Peribacillus sp. FSL E2-0218: one gene and its partners. The protein of the gene in region 3 binds, or shares a complex with, the protein of the main gene of each other region. Links are inferred from orthologs where the notes say so. Each region holds a gene or a part of one and is shown on either strand. Other genes may lie near its edges. The genes, in order: holB, dnaX and holA.

Evidence for each region.
Region 1: holA (region 3) and holB share a complex: the UniProt entries of both Bacillus subtilis proteins name them as parts of the DNA clamp loading complex. The link is inferred for Peribacillus sp. FSL E2-0218 from one-to-one orthologs.
Region 2: holA (region 3) and dnaX share a complex: the UniProt entries of both Bacillus subtilis proteins name them as parts of the DNA clamp loading complex. The link is inferred for Peribacillus sp. FSL E2-0218 from one-to-one orthologs.

What each region holds. Positions count from the first base shown.
Region 1 is NZ_CP150304.1:38,416-43,808, forward strand. Bases 30-2,843 are described here. They hold holB (DNA polymerase III subunit delta'), read left to right. Parts: upstream 30-844; coding sequence 845-1,843; downstream 1,844-2,843. Other genes in these bases: MHI53_RS00190 (cyclic-di-AMP receptor), read left to right, coding at 36-365; MHI53_RS00195 (YaaR family protein), read left to right, coding at 390-830; MHI53_RS00205 (stage 0 sporulation family protein), read left to right, coding at 1,845-2,675; yabA (DNA replication initiation control protein YabA), read left to right, coding at 2,690-2,843. Outside these bases: more of yabA, read left to right, coding at 2,844-3,064; MHI53_RS00215 (tRNA1(Val) (adenine(37)-N6)-methyltransferase), read left to right, coding at 3,247-3,990; MHI53_RS00220 (GIY-YIG nuclease family protein), read left to right, coding at 3,977-4,237; rsmI (16S rRNA (cytidine(1402)-2'-O)-methyltransferase), read left to right, coding at 4,239-5,126; MHI53_RS00230 (AbrB/MazE/SpoVT family DNA-binding domain-containing protein), read right to left, coding at 5,171-5,393. UniProt on the Bacillus subtilis protein: DNA polymerase III is a complex, multichain enzyme responsible for most of the replicative synthesis in bacteria.
Region 2 is NZ_CP150304.1:22,447-29,782, reverse strand. Bases 551-3,422 are described here. They hold dnaX (DNA polymerase III subunit gamma/tau), read right to left. Parts: upstream 2,895-3,422; coding sequence 1,206-2,894; downstream 551-1,205. Other genes in these bases: MHI53_RS00130 (YbaB/EbfC family nucleoid-associated protein), read right to left, coding at 867-1,184; recR (recombination mediator RecR), read right to left, coding at 551-806. In the rest of the region: MHI53_RS00140 (YaaL family protein), read right to left, coding at 1-189; more of recR, read right to left, coding at 210-550; tRNA adenosine(34) deaminase TadA, read right to left, coding at 3,460-3,957; MHI53_RS00110 (isochorismatase family cysteine hydrolase), read left to right, coding at 4,098-4,643; MHI53_RS00105 (deoxynucleoside kinase), read left to right, coding at 4,818-5,477; MHI53_RS00100 (deoxynucleoside kinase), read left to right, coding at 5,455-6,126; MHI53_RS00090 (IS1182 family transposase), read left to right, coding at 6,769-7,336. UniProt on the Bacillus subtilis protein: Part of the beta sliding clamp loading complex, which hydrolyzes ATP to load the beta clamp onto primed DNA to form the DNA replication pre-initiation complex.
Region 3 is NZ_CP150304.1:3,371,828-3,382,814, reverse strand. Bases 4,994-7,881 are described here. They hold holA (DNA polymerase III subunit delta), read left to right. Parts: upstream 4,994-5,877; coding sequence 5,878-6,885; downstream 6,886-7,881. Other genes in these bases: rpsT (30S ribosomal protein S20), read right to left, coding at 7,452-7,718; MHI53_RS16265 (YqzM family protein), read right to left, coding at 5,401-5,535; MHI53_RS16270 (DNA internalization-related competence protein ComEC/Rec2), read left to right, coding at 4,994-5,331. Outside these bases: MHI53_RS16290 (class I SAM-dependent methyltransferase), read left to right, coding at 1-709; late competence protein ComER, read right to left, coding at 803-1,633; MHI53_RS16280 (helix-hairpin-helix domain-containing protein), read left to right, coding at 1,746-2,366; MHI53_RS16275 (ComE operon protein 2), read left to right, coding at 2,448-3,008; more of MHI53_RS16270, read left to right, coding at 3,025-4,993; GPR endopeptidase, read left to right, coding at 7,994-9,112; MHI53_RS16245 (stage II sporulation protein P), read left to right, coding at 9,200-10,399; MHI53_RS16240 (YqxA family protein), read left to right, coding at 10,421-10,744; MHI53_RS16235 (IS1182 family transposase), read right to left, coding at 10,908-10,987. UniProt on the Bacillus subtilis protein: Part of the beta sliding clamp loading complex, which hydrolyzes ATP to load the beta clamp onto primed DNA to form the DNA replication pre-initiation complex.

The DNA of each region.
Region 1 (5,393 bases), 3.3 Mb from region 3 along the record:
TAGAAAAAATTCAGAGTAACCGGAGGGTGATAAGAATGAAAATGATCATTGCTGTCGTTCAAGACAAAGATAGCCATCGGCTGCTGAATGAATTAGTGGAAAATAATTTCGGAACGACCAAGCTTGCCAGCACTGGCGGGTTTTTAAAATCGGGCAATACGACTTTCATGATCGGCACGGAGGATGAACGGGTTGATCAGGCCATTCAGATCATCAAGCAGAACTGCCAGTCACGCTCCCAATTAGTATCACCGGTTTCACCGATGGGCGGCAACGCCGAGTCCTATGTACCTTACCCAGTGGAGATACAGGTAGGCGGTGCGACCATATTCATTTTGCCTGTTGAAAACTTTTTACAGTTTTAATGGGTAGATGCATGGAGGTTCATAATGAAAATCAACCATGAAATCCCTATTAAGCTGGATAAGACACGCCAAGATGCCAAACAGTTTCAGTCTGCAAATGGAAGGTTTCAGCAAATGGTCCAGACACAGGATCAAAAGATGCAAATCCAAACCTTGAACCGTTTGATAGGTGATATTGAAGGGGCGGGGCAGCGTTTAGTCCGGTCACGTACCTTTAGGGAATTGGCAAAATATAAGGCGTTGGTTAAACGGTTTGTAAAAGAAGCGGTTGAATATGGATTGGAGCTGAAGCAATCCACTAGTTGGAACCAATATGGTCAAAGCCGGCCATTGAAAACCGTGGAAACGATAGATGCAAGATTAGTTGAGCTAAGTGAGGAAATTCTCAATAAAGAGAAAGGCTCGCTTGAAATATTGGAAATGATAGGTGAAATTAAAGGTCTTCTGATTAATCTATATACTTAAGTGAGTTGATGGTTTTGGATAAAACATGGCAGGATATGAGCCGAATTCAGCCGCAGGTGATGACCATGCTGCAGAATAGCATAATGAAGGACAGAGTGGCGCATGCGTATTTATTTGAAGGGGAAAAAGGCACGGGTAAACAGGATATAAGCAATACATTTGCCAAAAGCTTACTTTGTGAAGCCCCCACAGCAGGTTACGAGCCATGCGAAACTTGCCGGAATTGCAAACGGATTTCAAGCGGCAATCATCCAGACGTCCATTTAATAGAAAAAGATGGCCTCTCCATCAAGAAGGAACAAATCAAGGGGCTTCAAGAGGAATTCTCGAAAAAGAGCGTCGAGGCAGATCGCAAGGTTTATATGATTGCCGATGCGGACAAAATGTCGGTGAGTGCCGCCAATAGTCTATTGAAATTCTTGGAGGAGCCCTCGGCCGACACCGTTGCGATATTGATGACCGAACAGATTCAAAGAATTTTGCCGACGATATTATCAAGATGCCAAGTGATTTCGTTCAAGCCATTATCCCCGGAGAATGTGAAACGGAAGCTGATGGAACAGGATTTGGAGCCGCAGCTCGCCTCGGTTATTGCACATATAACACAGAATGTGGAAGCGGGAATCGAGCTTAGCCGTGATGAATGGTTTGTACAAGCTCAAAAAATAGTGGTAAAATTGTATGAAGTGCTAAAACTTAATTCCTTGAAGGCATTGTTGTACCTTCAAACGGATTGGTTCACACACTTTAAAGAAAGAGAACAGGTTGACAGAGGTCTTGATTTGTTACTTCTTATATATAAGGATTTATTATACATTCAGTTGGATAAAAAGCACCTTGTTGCATTTCAAAATAAACTGAAGGAATTTGAAACTCACGCTCTTCATCTTTCCTCAAGACGCCTTGCCGAGCATATGGCGTGTATCTTGGAAGCAAAAAGAAAGCTGATGTCCAACACGAATCCACAGCTGTTGATGGAACAGCTTGTGCTGAATTTGCAGGAGGGATCATGATTTGTATGATGTTGTAGGTGTCCGTTTTAAAAAAGCGGGCAAAATATACTACTTTGATCCGGGTGAATTCGCTATTCCTAAGGACGATTTTGTAATAGTGGAGACTGTCCGCGGCGTTGAATTCGGTAAAGTTGTTACAGCCCGTAAGCAAGTAGATGAAAACGATGTTGTCCTGCCATTGAAAAAAGTACTTCGGGTAGCTGACGCGAAAGATAAGCTGATTGTCGATGAGAACAAGGCTGCTGCAGAAGAGGCTTACTCAATATGTTGTCAGAAGGTCATTGAGCATAAGCTGGATATGAAGCTAGTCGATGTCTCCTATACATTCGATAGAAATAAAGTCGTGTTTTATTTTACAGCGGATGGCCGCGTGGATTTCCGTGATTTAGTCAAAGATTTAGCTGCCATATTCAGAACTCGGATAGAGCTGCGCCAAATTGGGGTTAGGGATGAAGCAAAAATGCTTGGCGGCATCGGGCCTTGTGGCAGGATGCTTTGCTGCTCCACATTTCTTGGGGATTTTGAACCAGTTTCGATCAAAATGGCGAAGGATCAAAATTTATCATTAAACCCTACAAAAATCTCAGGATTATGCGGTCGGTTGATGTGCTGTCTGAAATATGAAAATGACGAGTATGAAAGTGCGAAGGAAATGCTTCCTGATTTAGGTGAAATGATTAATACGCCTGGTGGCAAAGGCAAGGTAGTGGGGCTTAATATTCTAGAACGCGTACTTCAGATTGAACTAATCGAGCAGGAAAGAGTATTAGAGTATACTCTAGATGAGATTCTAAAAGAGGGAGCCGTTTCTATTCAAGCCACAGATTATTAAGGTGGTGGGAGAGCGTGGATAAGAAAGCTATATTTGAGTCGGTGACCAATATGGAAACCCAGATAGGCCAATTGTATAAACAGCTTGGGGAATTGAAGCAGAACCTGGCTGAAATCCTTGAGGAAAACCAGTCGCTCAAGCTGGAAAACGAGCACTTGCGTCATCGGTTAGGCCTTGCGGAAGTCGAAACTGCGCCTGCTGCGGTAAAGATGAAGCAAAAAGTGAAAAATCGCACCGCTAGTACGGACAAGGTTATGGATATCGGGGAAGGCTATGATAATTTAGCCCGTATCTATCAAGAGGGCTTCCATATTTGTAATCTGCATTTTGGCAGTTTACGAAAAGAAGGAGATTGCCTGTTCTGTTTATCGTTTTTAAACAAGAAGTGATAATGGAATAATATATAAAAGAATGCTCCATCTCTTTTAAAGTGATAGATAGACCGTTTACAATATATAGTGATTCGGGGTCTGACGCATACTATGGGTCAGGCCCCTTTTTGTACGAGATGAAAGTCGAAGCATGGATCCTGGACATGCTTTTTCCATACATAATTAGGAGGGTAACAGCAATGGTGGAACTTAAAGGCGATGAGCGCCTCGATTATCTATTGGCTGAGAATTTAAGGATCATCCAGAGTCCATCGGTGTTCTCTTTTTCATTGGATGCCGTTTTATTATCAAGGTTCGTGAATGTCCCGATCCAAAAAGGGAAAATTGTCGACCTTTGTTCGGGGAATGGCGTCGTGCCCTTATTGCTGAGCACAAGGACGAAAGCGGCAATTACAGGCGTCGAGATTCAAGAGCGGTTATATGACATGGCCCAGCGAAGCATGGACCATAATGGCTTATCCTCCCGGATCGAGATGATCCATGGGGACATCAAGGAAATGCCGGAACAGATCGGTTATAGCAAATATGACGTGGTTACTTGCAATCCCCCTTATTTTCCGACGCCATTGATTGAGGAAATCAATAAAAATGAACATTTTGCCATTGCCCGGCATGAAATCATGTGTAATCTTGAAGACGTCATGCGCGTTTCCAGTCAATTGCTGCGTCAAGGGGGCAAAGCCGCTTTTGTTCATCGGCCGGGGCGCTTGATGGATATCCTGCATTTCATGAGGAAGTACAGGATCGAACCGAAACGGCTTCAATTCGTTTATCCCAAAAGCTCAAAGGAAGCCAATACGATTCTTATTGAGGGGATAAAGGATGGGAACCCTGATTTGAAGATTCTGCCTCCGCTCGTTGTATATAATGACGAAAATGAGTATAATCCGGAAATCAGAAGGATTTTATATGGAGAAGAATGAACATTATTTTTATGTCGTAAAGTGCAGGGACGGCAGCTATTATGCTGGTTATACAAATGACTTGGAGCGAAGGATCGCTGCCCATAATCAAGGCAAGGGGGCAAAGTATACACGAGGACGCACCCCGGTTGAACTGATTCATCATGAAATATTCGAAACACAGACATTGGCCATGCAGGCCGAATATAAATTCAAGCAATTGTCAAGAAAGCAAAAACAAATGTGGATGGCGAAGGGAGATATATGATATGTGGCAGCAAAAGAGTTTTGAAAAAGAAGGATTGGAGCCAGCCCTGTATCTGGTCCCTACACCGATAGGGAACCTTGAGGATATGAGTTTCCGGGCTTTAAGGATCTTAAAGGAAGCGAATGTCATTGCTGCCGAAGACACAAGGAATACGAAGAAATTATGCAATTACTTCGAAATTACGACACCTATCGTCAGCTACCATGAACATAATAAGGAATATAGCGGGAAGCAGATGCTAGAGAGGCTGCGGTCAGGAGAGGTCATCGCTTTGGTAAGTGATGCCGGTTTACCTACGATTTCTGATCCCGGATACGAACTGGTCAAGGATGCAATAGCCGAGCGGTTTAAAGTCATCCCGCTCCCGGGTGCAAACGCTGCATTAACGGCATTGATTGCATCAGGGCTCACGCCGCAGCCCTTTTACTTTTATGGATTTTTACAGCGCGGAGCCAAAGAAAAGAAGCGGGAGCTGGAAAAGTTAAAAAAGATGGAATCGACTTGGATCATATATGAATCACCGCACCGCTTAAAAGAAACTTTGAAGCATATGCAGGAAGTACTCGGTGACCGTCGGATTGTATTGTGTCGTGAATTAACCAAGAAATTCGAAGAATTCATTCGGGGGACGATAAGTGAAGCGCTGACTTGGGCGACGGAGTCCGAAATCCGCGGTGAGTTCTGTTTAATAATCGAAGGCGGGCAATTTCCGGACGAAGAGGCTTCCGAAGCCTGGTGGGCGGAACTTGATTTAGTCGGGCATGTCAATCACTATATAGAAGCCGAGCAGTACACTTCAAAGGACGCCATCAAGCAAGTCGCAAAGGATCGCGATATCCAAAAACGAGATGTATATCAAGCGTATCACATTGATGGCGAGGATAAATGAGCAAAAAAAAACTTCCGGGGTCCGGAAGTTTTTTTGTTAGGCAATTATTTAGAAGTCGTGAAATTTTGTTGAATTTCTTGGATAAGCAATTCAGCGCCTTCACGGCTAAGGATCAATTTACCGTTTGCAAGTGTAAGGTTGTTATCGGAAACTTCACCTGTAACTTGGCAAGTCATGTTTGGTTTGTATTTTTTCAAGATGATGCGCTCGTCATCAACGTAGATTTCAAGAGCATCTTTCTCAGCGATTCCCAATGTACGACGAAGC
Region 2 (7,336 bases), 3.3 Mb from region 3 along the record:
AACTTCCTTAAATAAATAGAAATATTTCACTTCCGCAAGCCTCGCCTGGGCGATTACTTCCGTGGATGGATCCACGCTTTTTTCAAGCAATGATTTTTGATTATGCCAATTCCATTTCAATTGTTCAAGCTCTTTCATCAATGACTCATTGAATTCATTTCGAAGCCTCTTTTTTTTACGAAAGAACAAGTGAAGTCCTCCCAGCTATCTTATATTTCTCTTCTTCCTTCTATTGCTTTTGATAGCGTCACTTCATCCGCATACTCCAAATCCCCGCCAACAGGGAGACCGTGGGCTATGCGGGTCACTTTGATCCCCGATGGCCGCAGCAGCCGCGATATATACATGGCTGTCGCTTCGCCTTCAATGTTGGGGTTCGTCGCCAAAATGACCTCCAGCACCGTTTCATCTTGCAGGCGCTTCAATAAATCAGGAATATTTATATCTTCCGGACCGATTCCGTCCATCGGTGAAATACTGCCATGCAGTACATGATACAAACCATTGAATTCTCTCATCTTTTCCATGGCTATTACATCTTTTGGGTCTTGAACAACACAAATCAAGCTCCTATCCCTCTTTTGGTCTTCACAGATATAACAGGGATCTTGATCGGTAATGTGGCCGCAGACTGAACAATACATCAGATTCCGCTTAGCGTTGACGAGTGCTTTTGCAAAATCCAAAACAGTATCTTCCTTCATGCTCAACACATGAAAGGCTAAGCGCGCAGCCGTTTTCGGCCCAATCCCCGGCAATTTCATAAAACTATCAATGAGCTTGGAAATTGGTTCTGGATAATGCATCGAATTCCTCCTAAAAATTTCAAAAGAAACTCCCTGAAAGGAAGTTTCTTTTAAACTTGCTTAAAACATGCCTGGAAGGTTCATCCCTTTAGTGAATTGTCCCATCGTTTGGTTTGTCAGCTCTTCTGCCTTTTTCAGGGCATCGTTAGTTGCAGCCAGGACTAAATCCTGAAGCATATCGATATCATCTGGATCGACAACTTCCGGCTTGATGATCACGTCGACTATTTCCTTATGGCCAGTCACGATAACCGTTACCATTCCGCCTCCTGCAGTGCCTTCAATCTTTTTTTCACCTAGTTCTTCTTGTGCTTCCGCCATTTTCTTTTGCATCTTTTGCATTTGTTTCATCATGTTTTGCATATTACCGCCACGCATACCCATTTTCCCAACCTCCAATTATTCTTTAATTTCAAGTAAATCATCGCCGACTAATTTTCTAGCCTCCGCGATAAAAGGGTCTTCTTCTTTTGAATCCGTTTCTTCTGGACCGTCAAACTGCTGGGTTGAAATGAAGTCCTCACGCAACCCTTGCCACTGACTCTCCGGAACACCGGCTATCTCCATTCGATGACCGGTCAACTGCTGCATGATCGAGGCGATCACTTCCACGAAACGGTTATTTTCCATTGCCATTTGACAATGAATATCATATTTGAATTTTACCACAAAAGCTTCAGTTGACGCAGCAACAGGTTCCGCCTCAGACAATAAAGCTGCCAATGACTTTTGATTTTGCATGCCTAACTGTTCAAGCAATTCCCCCCACTTGCTTTTGACAGTATTGAGGTCTGACTTTGTAGCCTGTTTCAAAACTTGATTGATCTTGCCGGAAGGCGCTTTATATGCCTTTTTAACGGCCCTTTGCGTTTTCGGCTGTTCTGCAGGTCTATCTGTCACGGCCGCGGGGATGCCGTTTTTCTGCATTTCCTGTACCTTCGACTCCAACTCCTCGATTTTCAGCTGCAATTGCTGAATCTGGCCATTGTCCAATTGATTCGCTCGCTGCTCATTGCATAGCTTGACGAGTGCAACCTCCAGGAAAATCCTTGGATGGTTAGTCCACTTCATATCCTGCTGGGTTTGATTGAAGCTTTCGATAATGGAGTAAATCGTTTCCGAAGCGATCACTTCCGCCAATTCTTTAAATTGGGGATCAATCAATACTCGTTCGAAGGATTCTGCCAGAGCTGGTGCCGTTTGATACAAAAGCATGTCGCGGAAATAATAAATCATGTCTTCTATGAACCTGGCCGGGTCTTTCCCCATCGCCAGCAATTCTTCAAGTACCTCTAGGGCCACTGCCACTTCTTTATCATATATCGCTTTTGCCAGCCGACTTAAAAATGCCTGCGAAACTGAACCTGTGACAGTCAATGCATCTTCCACCGTTACAGTCTCCGAACTGAAGGAAATAGCTTGATCAAGCAGGCTAAGTGCATCCCGCATCCCACCTTCGGCTGCCCTGGCTATGATATGCAATGCTTGTTCATCACACGAAACGCCCGTTTCCGCAATGATTTGTGACATCCTGCCAACTATATCTTGCGGCTGGATCCTTTTAAAATCAAATCGCTGGCAACGGGAAATGATCGTAAGCGGGATCTTATGCGGCTCGGTCGTCGCCAAAATGAAAATAACGTGCTTTGGAGGTTCTTCCAATGTCTTTAGCAGCGCATTGAAGGCACCTTGTGAAAGCATATGTACCTCATCGATGATATAAACTTTATATGTGACCGCGTTCGGTGCATATTTCACTTTATCACGAATGTCACGGATTTCTTCGACACCATTATTGGATGCTGCATCAATTTCTATCACATCTGATATGGAGCCATCAGTGATTCCGCGGCAGGTAGCACATTCGTTACAGGGCTCGCTTGTCGGGGCATGCTCACAATTCACTGCTTTTGCTAGAATTTTGGCAGCACTCGTTTTCCCTGTTCCTCGTGGACCGGAGAATAAATAGGCGTGCGAAACCTTCTGGGAAAGCAAGGCATTCTGCAATGTTTTCGTCACATGTTCCTGCCCCACTACATCAATGAATTGCTGTGGCCGCCATACCCGGTATAATGCTTGATACCCCACGGAAATCCCTCCTTGTTTTCTCCATCTTTTTTATTATACATTACTGATTTCCTTAATTTCAAAGTCTATATCGAAAATTAATGGAACGCTGATTATTAAAGAAAAGCCAAGTCATGTACTTTCTTTGCGCAAAAAAAAACCCACTCGCTACGAATGAGTTTTTTGATTATGTAAAATAACTGCCGTGCACCTTCTGTCGATTAGCAACCATAAGCGTTACTTAAGCAGTTAGCTCGGCCCAGGCAACCCTGCGGCACATGAGAACTTCCACTTAATGCTGCTTCCTTCCGGACCTGACATGGTTCATGGAGACCCATTGCGCAGGACCCGGGCGTCAACACCACTTACTTAAGGCAGACCCTACAGAATGCTAACCTCGAGAAGGAATTCAACCTCGCTAGAGCGGATTGCGAGTACAGGGCACCGCTACCTCCCCGTCTAGCACGGCAAATGTGATACCAATTTTCAAGCGTCTTAACGACGCATAATTCATTATACTAAGGTAACAAAAAAAACGCAAGTGTTGTTCATTGAACGGTTAGATCAAATGGAGCGGTGCATTATTTCATTCTTCACTCTTGAGGGCCTTCTCTTTTTTGATGGCCTTCTTGCGATTCCTGAGCTCTTTAAAGAAAGCAGTCAATATCCCGCCGCACTCCTCTGCCAATACACCACTCGTTACCTGACATTGATGATTGAACCGTTCATCTTGGAGCAAATCCATGAATGTACCGGCACAGCCAGCCTTCGGATCATGCGCACCAAAAACGACCCGCCTTATCCTGGACTGCAGAATCGCACCCGCACACATGGGGCATGGTTCAAGGGTCACATATAACGTCGCGTCCTCAAGCCGCCAACTGCCGGCAGCACGGCACGCTTCGTTAATCGCAAGCAGCTCCGCATGCGCCGTTGCATTCTGCTCCGTCTCCCTCAGGTTATGCCCCGTCGAAATGACTTGATCATTTATCACGATTAAGGCGCCGATCGGGACTTCATTCAAACTCTGTGCCTTTTTCGCTTCCTCTAAGGCTAAATTCATGTAATACACATCATCCTTGATAAAAAAACCCCCTCATATTAAGTAGGAGTAAACAGACAAATATAAGACAAAATAAAGGTCATACTACTTATTCTAATGAATAGTAACGCAAGCTGCATATGAGCCGCAAGTAAATGATCACCATACAAGGAGGATATACCATGAAACGACACGAATCAACGTCCTTCGCCTTGCTCATCATTGATATGATCAATGATTTTCAGTTCAAGCACGGTGATATGCTCCTTGAACATACGGAGCTGATCATCGATCCGATCTTAAAGATAAAAAAACGGATGAAAGAAAAAGGCTTCCCGATCATCTATATCAATGATCATTATGATTTATGGCAGGCCGACTTCGATAAAATAATCGACAGGTGCAAAAATGATGGCAATGCCTCTTTGATCGAGAGGATAAAGCCACAGCAGGATGAGTTCTTCCTCATCAAACCGAAACATTCTGCATTTTATGGGACAGCCCTCAATACCCTGCTCAAACGGCTGAAGGTCGAAACCTTGATCATCACGGGGATAGCTGGCAATATCTGCGTGCTTTTTACGGCCAATGATGCCTATATGAGGGAATATCAATTATGGATACCCGAGGATTGCATCGCGTCGGCATCAAAGGAAGATAACAATTATGCCCTAAAGATGATGGACCATGTCCTCAAGGCTTCCATCAGGAAAAGCGGGGATGGATAAGGCAGCAAGTCCGCCTTCCGAAGCTCCCCGTTAAACAATCTTGCATTCTCCTTCATTATCAACCTGACAAAAATATCACTAAAGTCCCGAGTCTGTGATACAATATCTCTTGGCTGAAAAACCTAATAAACTGGGAATTGCAGCTTGATACCTCATTGAAGGAGGACAGATTGGATGAAATCCACCCCATTTATCACAGTCGAAGGTCCAATCGGCGTGGGAAAAACATCACTGGCAAAAATTATTGCAGAACACTTTCACATATCACTATTGAAGGAAATTGTAGATGAAAATCCATTTCTCGGGAAATTCTACGACAACATCGAAGAGTGGAGCTTCCAAACAGAGATGTTTTTTCTATGTAACCGGTATAAACAATTGGAAGATATCGAAAAAAAGTATCTCACTAAAGACCAGGCCGTGGTGGCTGATTACCATATATTCAAGAACTTGATATTTGCTGAGCGAACGTTAAAAAACGAACAGTACAATAAATATCTTGAAATATTCAATATTTTAACCCGCGATATGCCAAGACCTAATATGGTTATTTACTTACATGCAAGTCTGGACACTCTTCTTACCCGAATCGGCAAAAGAGGACGTGAGATCGAAAAGAATATATCGTCCATTTATTTAGAGCAGTTATCGGCGGATTATCAGACCTTCATGGAAAGGTTCGAGAAACAACACCCTGACATTCCTGTTCTAACCTTTAACGGAGATGAACTGGATTTCGTCGGGAACAAGGATGATTTAAAAACGATAATCAGCCAAATAGAGAATGCCCTGCAAAAAGGAGTAAATTCAAATGAACTTACGAAAGAAATATAATATTCCAAACAACGCCGTCATTACGATAGCAGGGACGGTAGGCGTAGGAAAATCGACCATGACCAATGCGTTAGCCGATGCCCTTCAATTCAGGACATCCTTTGAAAAGGTTGATACGAACCCCTACCTGGATAAATTTTACGATGATTTTGATCGTTGGAGTTTCCACCTGCAAATCTATTTCCTCGCTGAACGGTTTAAAGAACAAAAGAAAATCTTTGAATATGGCGGAGGCTTCATCCAAGACCGTTCCATTTATGAAGACACCGGTATATTTGCAAAAATGCACTATGAAAAAGGGACAATGAATGAAGTGGACTACGAAACATACACAAGCCTTTTCAACGCCATGGTTATGACGCCCTACTTCCCACATCCTGATTTACTGATTTATCTTGAAGGGTCACTCGACGATATCCTTGAACGGATCCAGGAACGCGGACGGCCAATGGAGCAGCATACCCCGATTGAATACTGGCAGGAGATGCATGGCCGTTATGAAGAATGGATCGATCAATTCAATGCATGCCCTGTCCTTCGCTTGAATATAAACGAATATGACCTCATGCAGGATGAAGCGAGCATCGAACCACTCATAAAGCGGATTGCCGATTATATGGAGCAAACCAGTTTATTACGAAATAGGTAAACGATAATTGAACGGCACTTCGGAAGCGTTAGATGCAATCTAATCATTCCAAAGTGCCGTTTTTTTTCTGCCAAGAGGAGGGAGTAAAAAGACATAAAGCCTTTGCCAAACAAAGACCTTTCAAGCATGCCTGAAGTGCCGGCTGCATTTGCAGCACGCGATAGAGCATTTCCTAAAAAGGGCGGGCAAATAATATAGCAGAAAACAAAAATCCCGTTACATTTCTGTAACGGGATTCATCGATATCCAATTTATGCGCTGTGGTTATTAATAAGTTATGGAGGAGGTAGAGGGATTCGAACCCCCGCGGGATTTGACTCCCCTGTCGGTTTTCAAGACCGATCCCTTCAGCCGAACTTGGGTATACCTCCGTATCAACATTTATTATAATACAACGATTTAAAATCAAAGTCAAGCACTCTTGAACGTTTTTTTGAAATAATTTTAATACGCATATAAAAAGGAAAATCAGCCTCTTTTCTAAGGAGGCTGATTCAGACTGTAGACAAACTCGATGAAAATCGAGTTTGTCTATTTTTATGGCCTGTACAATTTAGACGTTGATTTCCTTTTAGATAGAACACTTTTGACTGGAGTCATTTTTGTTTTAAAATTGAAGGATTAAAACTTGAGGTGATGAGGATGCTTTCTAAACATGATTCTATTCAGCGAGATCAACTTGAAATGATTACTTTAGATCAACTGGTGCCACCGAACCATTTGGTTCGTAAAATGGAGGCTGCCATTGACTTCACTTTCATTTATGACTTGGTGAAAGATATGTACTCAGAGGTAGGACGCCCAAGTATTGATCCAGTTATTTTAGTTAAACTGACTTTCATTCAATATACCTTCGGTATTCGTTCCATGCGTAAAACGATTGAAGAAGTTGAAACCAATATGGCTTATCGTTGGTTCTTAGGCTATGGTTTCCATGATAAAGTGCCTCATTTCTCTACGTTCGGAAAAAATTATGAGCGACGCTTTAAAGATACAGACCTGTTTGAACAGATTTTCTGTCGCATTTTAATGACAGCTGCTAATAAAAAGGTAATAAGTGTAGAACACGTTTTCGTGGATTCCACCCATGTGAAAGCCAGTGCGAATAAACGGAAATTTGAAAAGAAAATCGTTCGTAAAGAAACACGAGCGTATCAAGGACGTCTTCAAGAAGAAATCAATCAAGATCGTGAAAACCATGGAAAGAAGC
Region 3 (10,987 bases):
ACTGATGAAGGATGCACCCTATGAAAAATGGCTGATGATCCTTACGGCGAAGCTGGAACAGTACGGAATTGGCGGAAGGAAGGTTCTCGACTTGGCATGTGGAACCGGGGAAATGACCGTTGAATTGGCGCAGCACGGATTTGAGGTCACAGGCGTGGACCTCTCAGATGAAATGCTTCTGGTTGCCAATGAAAAAGCGGTGAAGCTCGGATTAACGATTCCCTTATTCCAACAGAATATGGCAGAACTTGAGGGGCTTGGTCGTTTTGACTGTGTCACGATTTTTTGTGATTCGTTGAACTACCTACGAGATGAGGCGGATATTGCCAAAACGTTCACCCGGGTGTACGAGCATTTAGAGGATGGCGGGTTGTTCTTGTTCGATGTCCATTCCCTATATAAAATGGAAGAAGTGTTCCATAACCATACGTTTGCCGTCAGCGATGAAGAAGTTTCCTATATATGGGATTGTTTTCCTGGTGAAGAACCTTACAGTGTGGAACATGAGTTGAGTTTTTTCGTGAAGGACGAGCGAAGTGGTCTGTATGACCGCTTTGATGAGTTGCATTATCAACGGACTTATCCGGTTGACCAATATAAAAAATGGTTGCAGCAAGCAGGGTTTACCGTGACGGAACTTATGGCGGATCTTGAAGAAGCCCCGCCTGCATCGGAAACTGAACGGGTATTATTCGTAGCCAGAAAATGAATCAAGAGGTTAGGGCCCCCCTCGCATATGCGAGGGAGGTCCCTGGCCTCTTTTTTTTATTTTTAGCAGGAAATGAGAAAGACGTTACGAATATTAATAAGGATGGCCAAACTGCTTTTCAACCTCATGCAGATCTTCTGCAAATTTTTCATGCGTCGCTTGAAAAAGATGGTGGAACATTTCCCCTGTCTCCGCTTCCAATACCTTGATCCCTTCTCCCGTTATCCCACCTTTCACGCACACCTTTTCCTGTAAGGCCGGCAATGTATAAACGCCCTTACCAAGTAATTCCCCCAATCCGATCAGCATGTTTTCAGTGAAAGTCGTAGCGGTTTCTTTATCTATTTTCGTCGTCTGGCAGGCCGCGTCAATAAAAGCTTGTGCTAAGTAGCTAAAGAAGGCGGGACCGCAGCTGACGATATCGGAGGCTACCCGGGTGATATCATTTTCAATGACGACGGGCGCCGATATCGCCGAGGCCAATACCTGCAAGGCGGACCTCGCTTCCTTGCCGCATCCTTCACCGAAGCTTAGCAGCGATACCCCAGAGCCGACCCGATTGGTTATGCTGGGGATGAATCGCGCGCAAGGGGCCTTTACGGCCGACTCAAGCTGCGCCACCGAAAGCGGGCTCGTGATGGAGATGACCAATTGTTCCTTGTTTATATGATGTTTGATGTCTGAAAGCAAGCCGTCGATTTGTAATGGCTTTACACAAAGAAAAATAAAATCCGCTTGCTGGGCGATTTCGGCCGCGCTTTCCGCAACCTTGATACCCGGATGTTTTTCTTTCAGTGTTAATGCTTTGGATAGTGTCCGGTTTGTAATCATTAGATCTGCCGGATTCAAAACTTTTGCCTCCAGCCATGCCTCGATTAAAATGGTGCCCATATTGCCTGTTCCAATTACACCGATTTTCTTCAAAGCCGATCAACTCCTCTCCCTTGAAAAACGATTGATTCTTCTAGAAACACTATGTATTTATGATCTGTCCTATGACTATGTATGCTGCAAAAACCAACTAGGAGGCAAATGAATGGATAGGATTTTAAAGGATAAAAAGACGATGATTGCCCTCGCAGTGGCGATGGGGTCCGTGGTCATTTTCTTATTTTGGCAAATTGGGCATGATCACGAACCCGTTGAGCCGGACGATATCTTTGCTGAGGCCGCAAAAGAGGGTGGAATGGAAAGTGAAACGAATGTCTTGGAAGACCATGTCATTATAGTCGATTTGAAGGGAGCGGTACAAAATCCTGGTGTTTTTACGGCTCAGGCAGGTGACAGGATCAATGATCTTATTTCGGCAGCAGGCAGTTTTACGGACAAGGCCGATAAGGATAAAGTGAATCTTGCCCAACTAGTGGAGGATCAAATGGTCATTTATGTTCCGGAAATAGGGGAAGAAGACAAGGGAAACTTGGAATATAACCATCTCGTTCCTTCAGGAGGGATGGCGGAGGGGCAGGTGAATTTGAATACAGCGACACAGCAAGAGTTGGAGACGCTTACCGGAATAGGGCCATCCAAAGCGGCTGCCATTTTGGAATATAGGGAGTCCGTAGGTCCATTCAAGCAAATTGATGAATTGAAGAAAGTGACGGGGATCGGTGATAAAACGTTTGAAAAACTACAGGACTCCATTTCTGTGCGGTGATTGTTGGAATGGACTACACAAATGGGCAGCAAGAGGGTAAAATTGAGGAAAACAATTTACTGAATGAGGGGATACAACAACATGAACAGGATAAGCTGGGATCAATACTTCATGGCGCAAAGCCATTTATTAGCGTTAAGAAGCACATGTACGCGCCTGACAGTAGGGGCGACGATCGTAAGGGATAACCGGATCATTGCAGGAGGATACAATGGCTCCATTGCCGGAGGGACGCACTGTATCGATGATGGCTGTTATGTAATCGATAACCATTGTGTCAGGACGATACATGCTGAAATGAATGCACTGCTGCAATGTGCGAAATTTGGGGTGCCAACGGATCGAGCTGAGATCTATGTGACCCATTTTCCATGCTTGCAATGCTGTAAATCTCTCATCCAAGCTGGAATCAAAGCCGTTTTTTATGCTGAGGACTATAAAAATCATCCATATGCACTTGAGTTATTCAGGCAGGCTGGTGTCAAAACAGAAAAGGTTGAAGCAAAAGGGGCCATCGATGTCAACGGAAAGGAAAAGAAGGACTTCGTGCTTGCCTTGCTAGCCAAACTGGAACAAACAGGGTTGGAAAAAGAAGCGGTATTGGAGCTGGAGAGGAGGGCAAAGCAAATATTTGATCATTAAATGACGGAGGACAGGCATGGAAAGACACCTTCTTTTATTGGCCCTATCTGCCACTTTTGGAGTTGCCGCCCATTCATCGCCCAGTATAACGCAATTAATCATCATCACGATCTTTCTCTGCTTCCTCCATTTTACGCTGGGGCTGGATGTGAAGGCCTATAGCCTTCATCTAGTGGTGATGATGATTTTTTTTGGGGCGGCTTCCTACTCCGATCATCGAAGCCAAACCATTTATCAAGGGACGGAAAGCCGGTTTGCAATCACATTCACCGACCAGCCGAAGATAGATGGGCATTCATTGAAAGGCTTCATCGCCAGCGAGAAGGGTGAACGGCTTATGCTTCGTTATAAAATCGATTCTGAGCAAGAAAAGGAAAATCTGGGCAGACTTTTGCAAATCGGCTTATCTTGCCCTGCCGAGGGGAGCTTGTCGATCCCCGACACACAGAGAAATGAGAACGGTTTCGACTATCAACGCTATCTTAAGCGCAAAAGCACGCACTGGATATTGAAAGCTGATTCCATCACTTTTCAAGAATGCATCGAAGGAGGAAACTCGATTGTCCATTCGATACGTAATTTGCGAATGAAGGGAATTGCGTATATCGGGAGAAACTTTCCAAAAGAATCAAGCGGCTTTGTCACAGCACTCATTTTCGGTGACCAAGGCTATATTGATGAAGATGACCTTACTAATTATCAAAGGCTCGGCCTGGTGCATTTATTGGCGATATCCGGCCTTCATGTCAGCTTCTTGACAGGGATGTTATTTTACTTGGGTATCAGGATTGGGATTACCCGGGAAAGGATGACCATCGTCCTCCTGATCTTCCTCCCCGTTTATATGTTACTTTCCGGCGGCAGCCCATCAGTCGTGCGATCATGTTTAATGGCGATGCTCTTTTTTTTTCTATTGTTATTCAAGCATCGTGTCTCCGCAGCTTCCACCATTGGACTTGTTTACATCGCACTTTTGTTATTTCAGCCCAATATGCTATATGATATCGGCTTTCAACTTTCGTTCGCCGTCACTTTTTCCATTCTCATGTCTTCGGGCATCTTCTTACGCTATCCCCAAAAAACGCTGCAGTTGCTTATCATAAGCTTGATCTGCCAATTGACAGCCCTTCCCATTTTGCTTTTTCATTTTTATGAAGCCTCTTTCCTAGGAGTGTTCCTGAATGTCGTGTATGTTCCGCTTTATTCGATCTTGTTGCTGCCTTTTTCTTTAATTGCCCTCACTTGTCATCTGCTATTCCCGCCGCTAGGAGAGCCCCTAATATCGATATTGAACTTCACCTTCATCCTATGCAATAAGGCCGCCGATGCAGCCTCGAATTTGCCTTTAGCTTCCATTGTATTTGGAAAGCCCCATTTTTTCGTGATGGCGTTACTTGTGACGTCCCTTCTCGGGCTATACCTGACCTGGGAGGGGTCTTTTAAGAAAAGTAAATGGTGGTGCGGGATGCTGATTGTACTATTGCTTTTTCAATATAATATACAAAAGCTGTCACCTTTTGGCGAAGTGCAGATCATCGATGTTGGGCAAGGTGACTCCATTTTAATTATCCTGCCTTTCAACCGCGGTAATTATTTGATTGATACGGGCGGGCAGATTACATTCCCCATCGAGCCGTGGGCGCAAAAGCGCAAGAAGTTCAATACAGCGGATGATATCATCATTCCGTTATTGAAAAGTAAGGGCATCCATCAATTGGATAAACTGATTTTGACTCATGCTGATGCCGATCATGTAGGGAGTGCAAAAGAATTGATCGAACATTTCAAAGTGGAAGAAATCATCATTGGAGGCGGCAGTGAAGAGCAATATCGCGATATGGACTTTGTCTCGATTGCAAGGGATAAAAAAGTGCAGCTGTCAGTCAGTAAAAGGGGGGACAGCTGGGTAGCGGGCGGAGCTCTGTTTTCCGTGCTGCATCCTCATGAAGAAGAAGAAAATAAAAATGATTCGTCGATCGTTTTATACTCGGAGCTAGGGGGCTTATCATGGATTTTTGCCGGAGATTTGGAGGAAGAGGGGGAAGGGAAGCTGATGAACGCCTTTCCACGGTTGCGGGCGGATATCCTGAAGGTCGGCCACCATGGCAGCAAGACATCTACTTCGGCACCCTTCCTTTTGCAGCTGCAGCCGAAAGCCGCATTGATTTCAGCCGGAAAAGATAACCGATACGGTCATCCCCATAAAAGCGTCTTAGGGAATTTGGAAACAAATCAAATTCATGTGTTCAGGACGGATGAAGATGGTTCGATCATTTATAAGTATTACAAAAGGAAAGGAACCTTTCGGAAGACTATCCCATAGTATGTTGTAGAAATAAAAAAGAAAGAGACTGCAAAAGCAGTCCCCTTCCGAAAAAAATAAGTGCAGAAATCAGGATCCGACAGCTTTAATGACGACAGCTATGGTGAACATGGCAGCGAAAAATACAAAAGATCCGATGAAACCGATTGCGGAATCAGCGACGTCATCTGTCTTTGACTGGACATTCTTTTCGAATTCGTTCATGATTTACCCCTCCTATTTCTGCTAATAGTATAAAACATTACCAGTGAAAAATCTACAGGTCGCATTCTTCATTTCCTATACTGACAAGAGTTGTCACAAATAGTTTGCGGTTATGGGGTCAAAATAAAAGTACAAACAAAGCAAGCGAAAAAGAAAAGCTCGATATTTGTTCTGCATGAATACCTCACCCGCTTTCAAGGGAGATTACCCGGGCCTTCCTTGAAAGTGTTCATATAGATCCGGAATTAGTCCTTTAGGGGGCTAGTTCCCTTTATAGCTTGTCAAATGGTCCATCCACCTATACCATTAGAGAAGAATACATAAAAAAAGAGGCGGATTCTATTGGTATTAGACGTTTGGAAGAGCATAAAAAAAGGGCAATTCGCGCCGGTGTACTTGTTGTATGGAACGGAAGCCTATCTTATTAATGAAACGAAGCAGCTGCTGATCGAGAATGTCCTTCATGAAGATGAGATGGATTTCAACTTTTCTCAATTTGACTTGGAAGAGACACCTGTTGAGACGGCACTTGAAGATGTTGAAACTCTGCCCTTTATCGGGGAACGGCGTCTAGTTTTCATGCAAAACCCCTTTTTTCTGACTGCTGAAAAAACGAAGTCGAGAGTTGAACACAATGTGAAGAGACTTGAAGCGTATTTAGCAGATCCCGTCCCTTATTCGATCGTCGTTCTGACTGCTCCCTATGAGAAGTTAGATGAACGAAAAAAAATCACCAAGGAACTGAAGCGAAAAGCGGTCCTCGTTGAAGCGAAGAAGCTTGGTGACCATGAGTTGAAGGGATGGGTGAGGGAACGGGTAGGTTCTGGCCGCATAGATGATCAGGCGACAGAACTATTACTTGAACTTGCAGGAACGAATTTGATGATGCTGACGAATGAATTGGATAAATTGGCACTTTATGTGGAGGAAGATCAGCCTATCACCGCCGAGATTGTCGAAAAGCTGGTCGCTAAATCACTTGAACAAAATATCTTCACGCTTGTAGATCATGTGTTACAGCGGAAGATGGAGAGTGCCATGACGATTCTGCACGACCTCCTCCGTCAGAATGAGGAGCCGATCAAGATATTGAGTGTGATGGCAGGACAAGTCAGGCTCATGTACCAAGTGAAGGAGCTATCCCGTCAAGGATACAGCCAGCAAAAAATTGCGGGGCAATTAAAGGTGCATCCTTTCAGGGTAAAGCTGGCACTTGAGAAGACGGGGAAGTTCCAGGAACGCGAATTGCTGGGCATCATGAACGACTTGGCAGAGGCGGATTATAAAATGAAAACGGGCCAAGCGGACAAGGCGATAACGCTTGAATTGCTGCTCTTGAAAATTAGGTGATTAAAAAGGTGACAGAAGCGCTGTCACCTTTTTATGTTTTAGTATTAGAATGTTTTATTTTGCTGCGTTGAATGGGTATCTCCTTGCCCTTATTTGCTTGTTTCATTCCACTTTGTGCGAGAACGAAGATGGCCTTTCGATTGCCGGGAGTGCTTGGACTTTGTCCGTTTCATGCACTGCAGGCTCGCTTTCCGCGGGCGGTCGAGGAGCTTCGGCTTAAGGGACTCGCGTACCTGCATTTCCAAAGCGGAGTCTCGCACCTTCTCTTTTCATGCCATTTTGAGTGAAAGGAAAGATGGATTTTCCATTGCTCCCAGTTTTGCAGGTTTGTATCCGTTCCATTCCCTGTAGGCACGGGGGAGAGGTGAATATACGAAGGGGGAAAGAAAATTGTTCGTAAATGAAAAAACAAGCGGAGGTAAGGACGTTCAATTGAAGGCAGCTGGACTGGGAGGAATGCTTCAAATCCGATGAAAAATAATGATGCCAAAGCGCCGCTGACTTATTTTTGTTCTAAAAATGGGCACAAAAAAAACGATCCGGTTGGATCGTTTAATTTTTTGTCATTATGCGTTAAGAGCGTTAAGTCTTTTCGCTAAACGAGATTTTTTACGGGCTGCCGCATTTTTATGGATTAATCCTTTAGATGCAGCTTTGTCTAATTTCACAGCAGCTGTTAAAAGAGCTTCTTTAGCAGCTTCAACGTTTTCACCAGCTAATGCAGCTTCAGCGTTTTTCACTGTAGTACGCATAGTAGATCGAACTGTAATGTTTTGTACGCGTTTTTTGTCGTTGATTTTCACACGTTTAATAGCAGATTTAATGTTTGGCATTCCGTTCACCTCCTACAAAGAAATCGAGATTATATGAACTCGACTTTTCAAATCCATATCAAATAGCACAAGTGATATTCTATCAGACTGCTCATAAATATGCAATACTTCAGATTGAGAATCGAAAAGGAATTATAATTTCAATAATAAATTCATCTCGTCATATTTCATTGTACCAAAAAAATGAATAATAAAAAAGCAAAAACGACAGAATGTTTAAGAGAGACTATGCAAATTACTAGATTGGATTACAATTCGAACAGCAGGAGGGCGCTATGGAAAATCATTTGGATCTTAGGGAATTTGGAATTCGGACAGATTTGGCAATTGAAGCGAAGGAAATTGCCCTTGAACATAAAGGTGTCGTTGAGGAAGTGGATGTCTCCCATATCGAAGGGGTCATCATTAAGGAAAAAGAAGTCGATGACCTCAAGGTATCCTTGGTAGAGGTCACGGCTGCGGGAGAAAAGGAGATTGGCAAAAAAGAGGGCAGCTATTTGACCATCGAGGTCCAGGGGATCAGACAACAGGATACCGATACGCAGCATCGGGTGGAAAAGGTGTTTGCCAATGAGCTGGCTTACTTCCTGCAACGGAATAAAATCACCAGGGAAAGCAGCTGCTTGGTCGTTGGGCTTGGCAATTGGAATGTTACACCCGATGCTTTGGGGCCTGCAGTCATTGAGAATCTTGTCGTCACGAGACATTTGTTCGAGTTGCAGCCAGGGTCAGTGAAGGAAGGATATCGGCCGGTCAGTGCGATTTCCCCAGGGGTCATGGGAATTACGGGAATCGAGACGAGTGACATCATAAAAGGGGTCATCGAGAAAAGTAAACCGGATTTCCTCATTGTGGTGGATGCCTTGGCTGCCCGTTCGATCGACCGCGTGAATTCAACGATACAAATCACCGATACCGGCATTCATCCGGGTTCTGGTGTCGGGAATAAACGAAAAGAACTGAGCCAGGATACATTGGGAGTACCTGTCATAGCGATAGGGATTCCGACGGTCGTCGATGCCGTATCCATTGCCAGCGATACGATCGATTATATCTTGAAGCATTTTGGCAAGGAATTGAATGAAGGTGACAGACCTTCACGTTCATTGGCACCTGCGGGATTCAGCTTTGGCAAGCGGACGAAGCTGACTGATGAGGATATGCCCGGGGAGAAGGAACGCCAAACCTTCATGGGGATGATAGGGGTCCTTCCTGATGAAGAGAAACGGAAATTGATCTATGAAGTGCTGTCACCACTCGGTCAAAATTTAATGGTTACACCGAAGGAAGTCGATGTTTTCATTGAAGATATGGCGAATTTGATCGCGAATGGGCTGAATGCTGCTTTGCATAAATCAATCAACCAAGATAATGCGGGATACTACACTCGCTAACACCATTTTTTGTGCCCAAAAATGGTGTTCTACCCTTTCTAGCAAAGTCATACGTATTAATAGACAAGCTATAGAGAGGGTGGAAGGATGAAAAGAAGAAATTCCCCAGGGATCATAACAGCTGTTCACGGATCTACGATCATAAAAACTTTTCTAGGTATTCTCGCCTTGCTTCTTTTTGTTTTTTCAATCAGTGGGGTCATGACTTCCTTGAGACCGGAGTATCGGATATCTTCGGATTCGGTGCATACTGTAGCCAACCAATTTTCAGGGAAAATGCTGTTCTCGATGATGGCCAATGAAAACCAATATTTTTTTAACGCACTGCCGGAGGGGAAACAAGAATCAGTGATCACGGATCAATTGATAAAAGTCTCAACCAACATATCATTGGAGGACCCGCGGAGTTTACTTGGCAGGGAACTTCCTGGATTCTCGATTTTCGATAATGAGATTCTCGTGGCAGGTGAAGGGACGAATTATACGAATATGCCGTATGAATCCTCGCCGCCAGTAGATGTCCTGAATGAAGAGCGGGATGCATCCCTGCAAAACCTGGATGAGATTGAAGAACCGGAAAAAGGGGATACGAACCAGCCTCATCAAACGACGAATGGGCGGAAAGTGGTCGAGATTTACCATAGTCACAACCGGGAATCTTATCTTCCCTATTTAAAAGGGGTGACCAATCCGGATCTAGCCTACCATTCTAAAATCAATATTACGAAACTCGGGGAACGAATGGTTGAGGACCTAGCTGATAAAGGTATTGGTTCCTCGCTCGATAAAACGGATATCATGGGCAATTTGAACAATAAAGGGTTGAATTACAACAAATCCTATCAAGAATCTCGAAGGTCTGTTCAGACGGCGATGGCCACTAACCAGGATCTCGAATATCTCATTGATATCCATCGGGATTCAAAACGAAAAAAACATACGACCATTACGATCAATGGTAAACAATATGCCAAAATCGCCTTCGTGATTGGCGGTAATAATCCCAACTTTGAAAAAAATGCCGCGCTTGCCAATAAACTTCATAAATCGTTGGAGAAAAAATACCCGGGCATTTCCCGCGGGGTTATGAAACAGGGCGGATCTGCCCATAATGGTATATATAATCAAGATTTATCAGGCAACGCCATGCTCATCGAGGTTGGCGGCGTCGACAATACTTTCGAAGAAATGTTTTTAACCGTGGATGCCTTTTCCGACGTTTTCAGCGAATTTTATTGGGATGCGAAAGCGGTGGACAAGACGGCCGGGGAATCGGAAGCGAAGTAATTTGGAAAGGAGACCTCCATCATGGTTAGATTTTGGTTGAAATGTACAGGGATTGTACTCGTATTATTTTTAGGCGTTCTGATTGGGATGCAGCAGGCGAACGATGGAATGAAGAAAATGAAGGGGTATGAAGATCCTTCTTTAAATAGTGCATTCATGATCAACCAATCAGGCCAAGGGGAGATGGAGGCTGATATCCTTGGACAAAAGGTGACAAGCCATGACTTGGAGACAAAAAAAGAAAAGCTGGAAGAAATGAAGGCCTTCAATTTTTTCTCCTCAATCGGCAGAACGCTAGGGGACACGATTTCAGGGGCATTTCAAGCGCTTATCGATATGATTTAGCTGTAGTGTCGTGAATAAACCAGCAAAAGGGCTGCATCCAATCCGATGCAGCCTCAGTTTGTAGACAAAAGGGGTTCGGAATTAAAAAATTCCGAACCCCTTTTGAAATTCCTTTGAAATTTTGACCAAAGGTTACGAGATTTGGGCTCTTCGAGCCACTATGTTAAGCCGTTTTAGGACCTTGCCATGTCCAAGTGGCCATCTTCTTTACATTCATGGCAGCGAAAGTAAGCATCGCCTGCA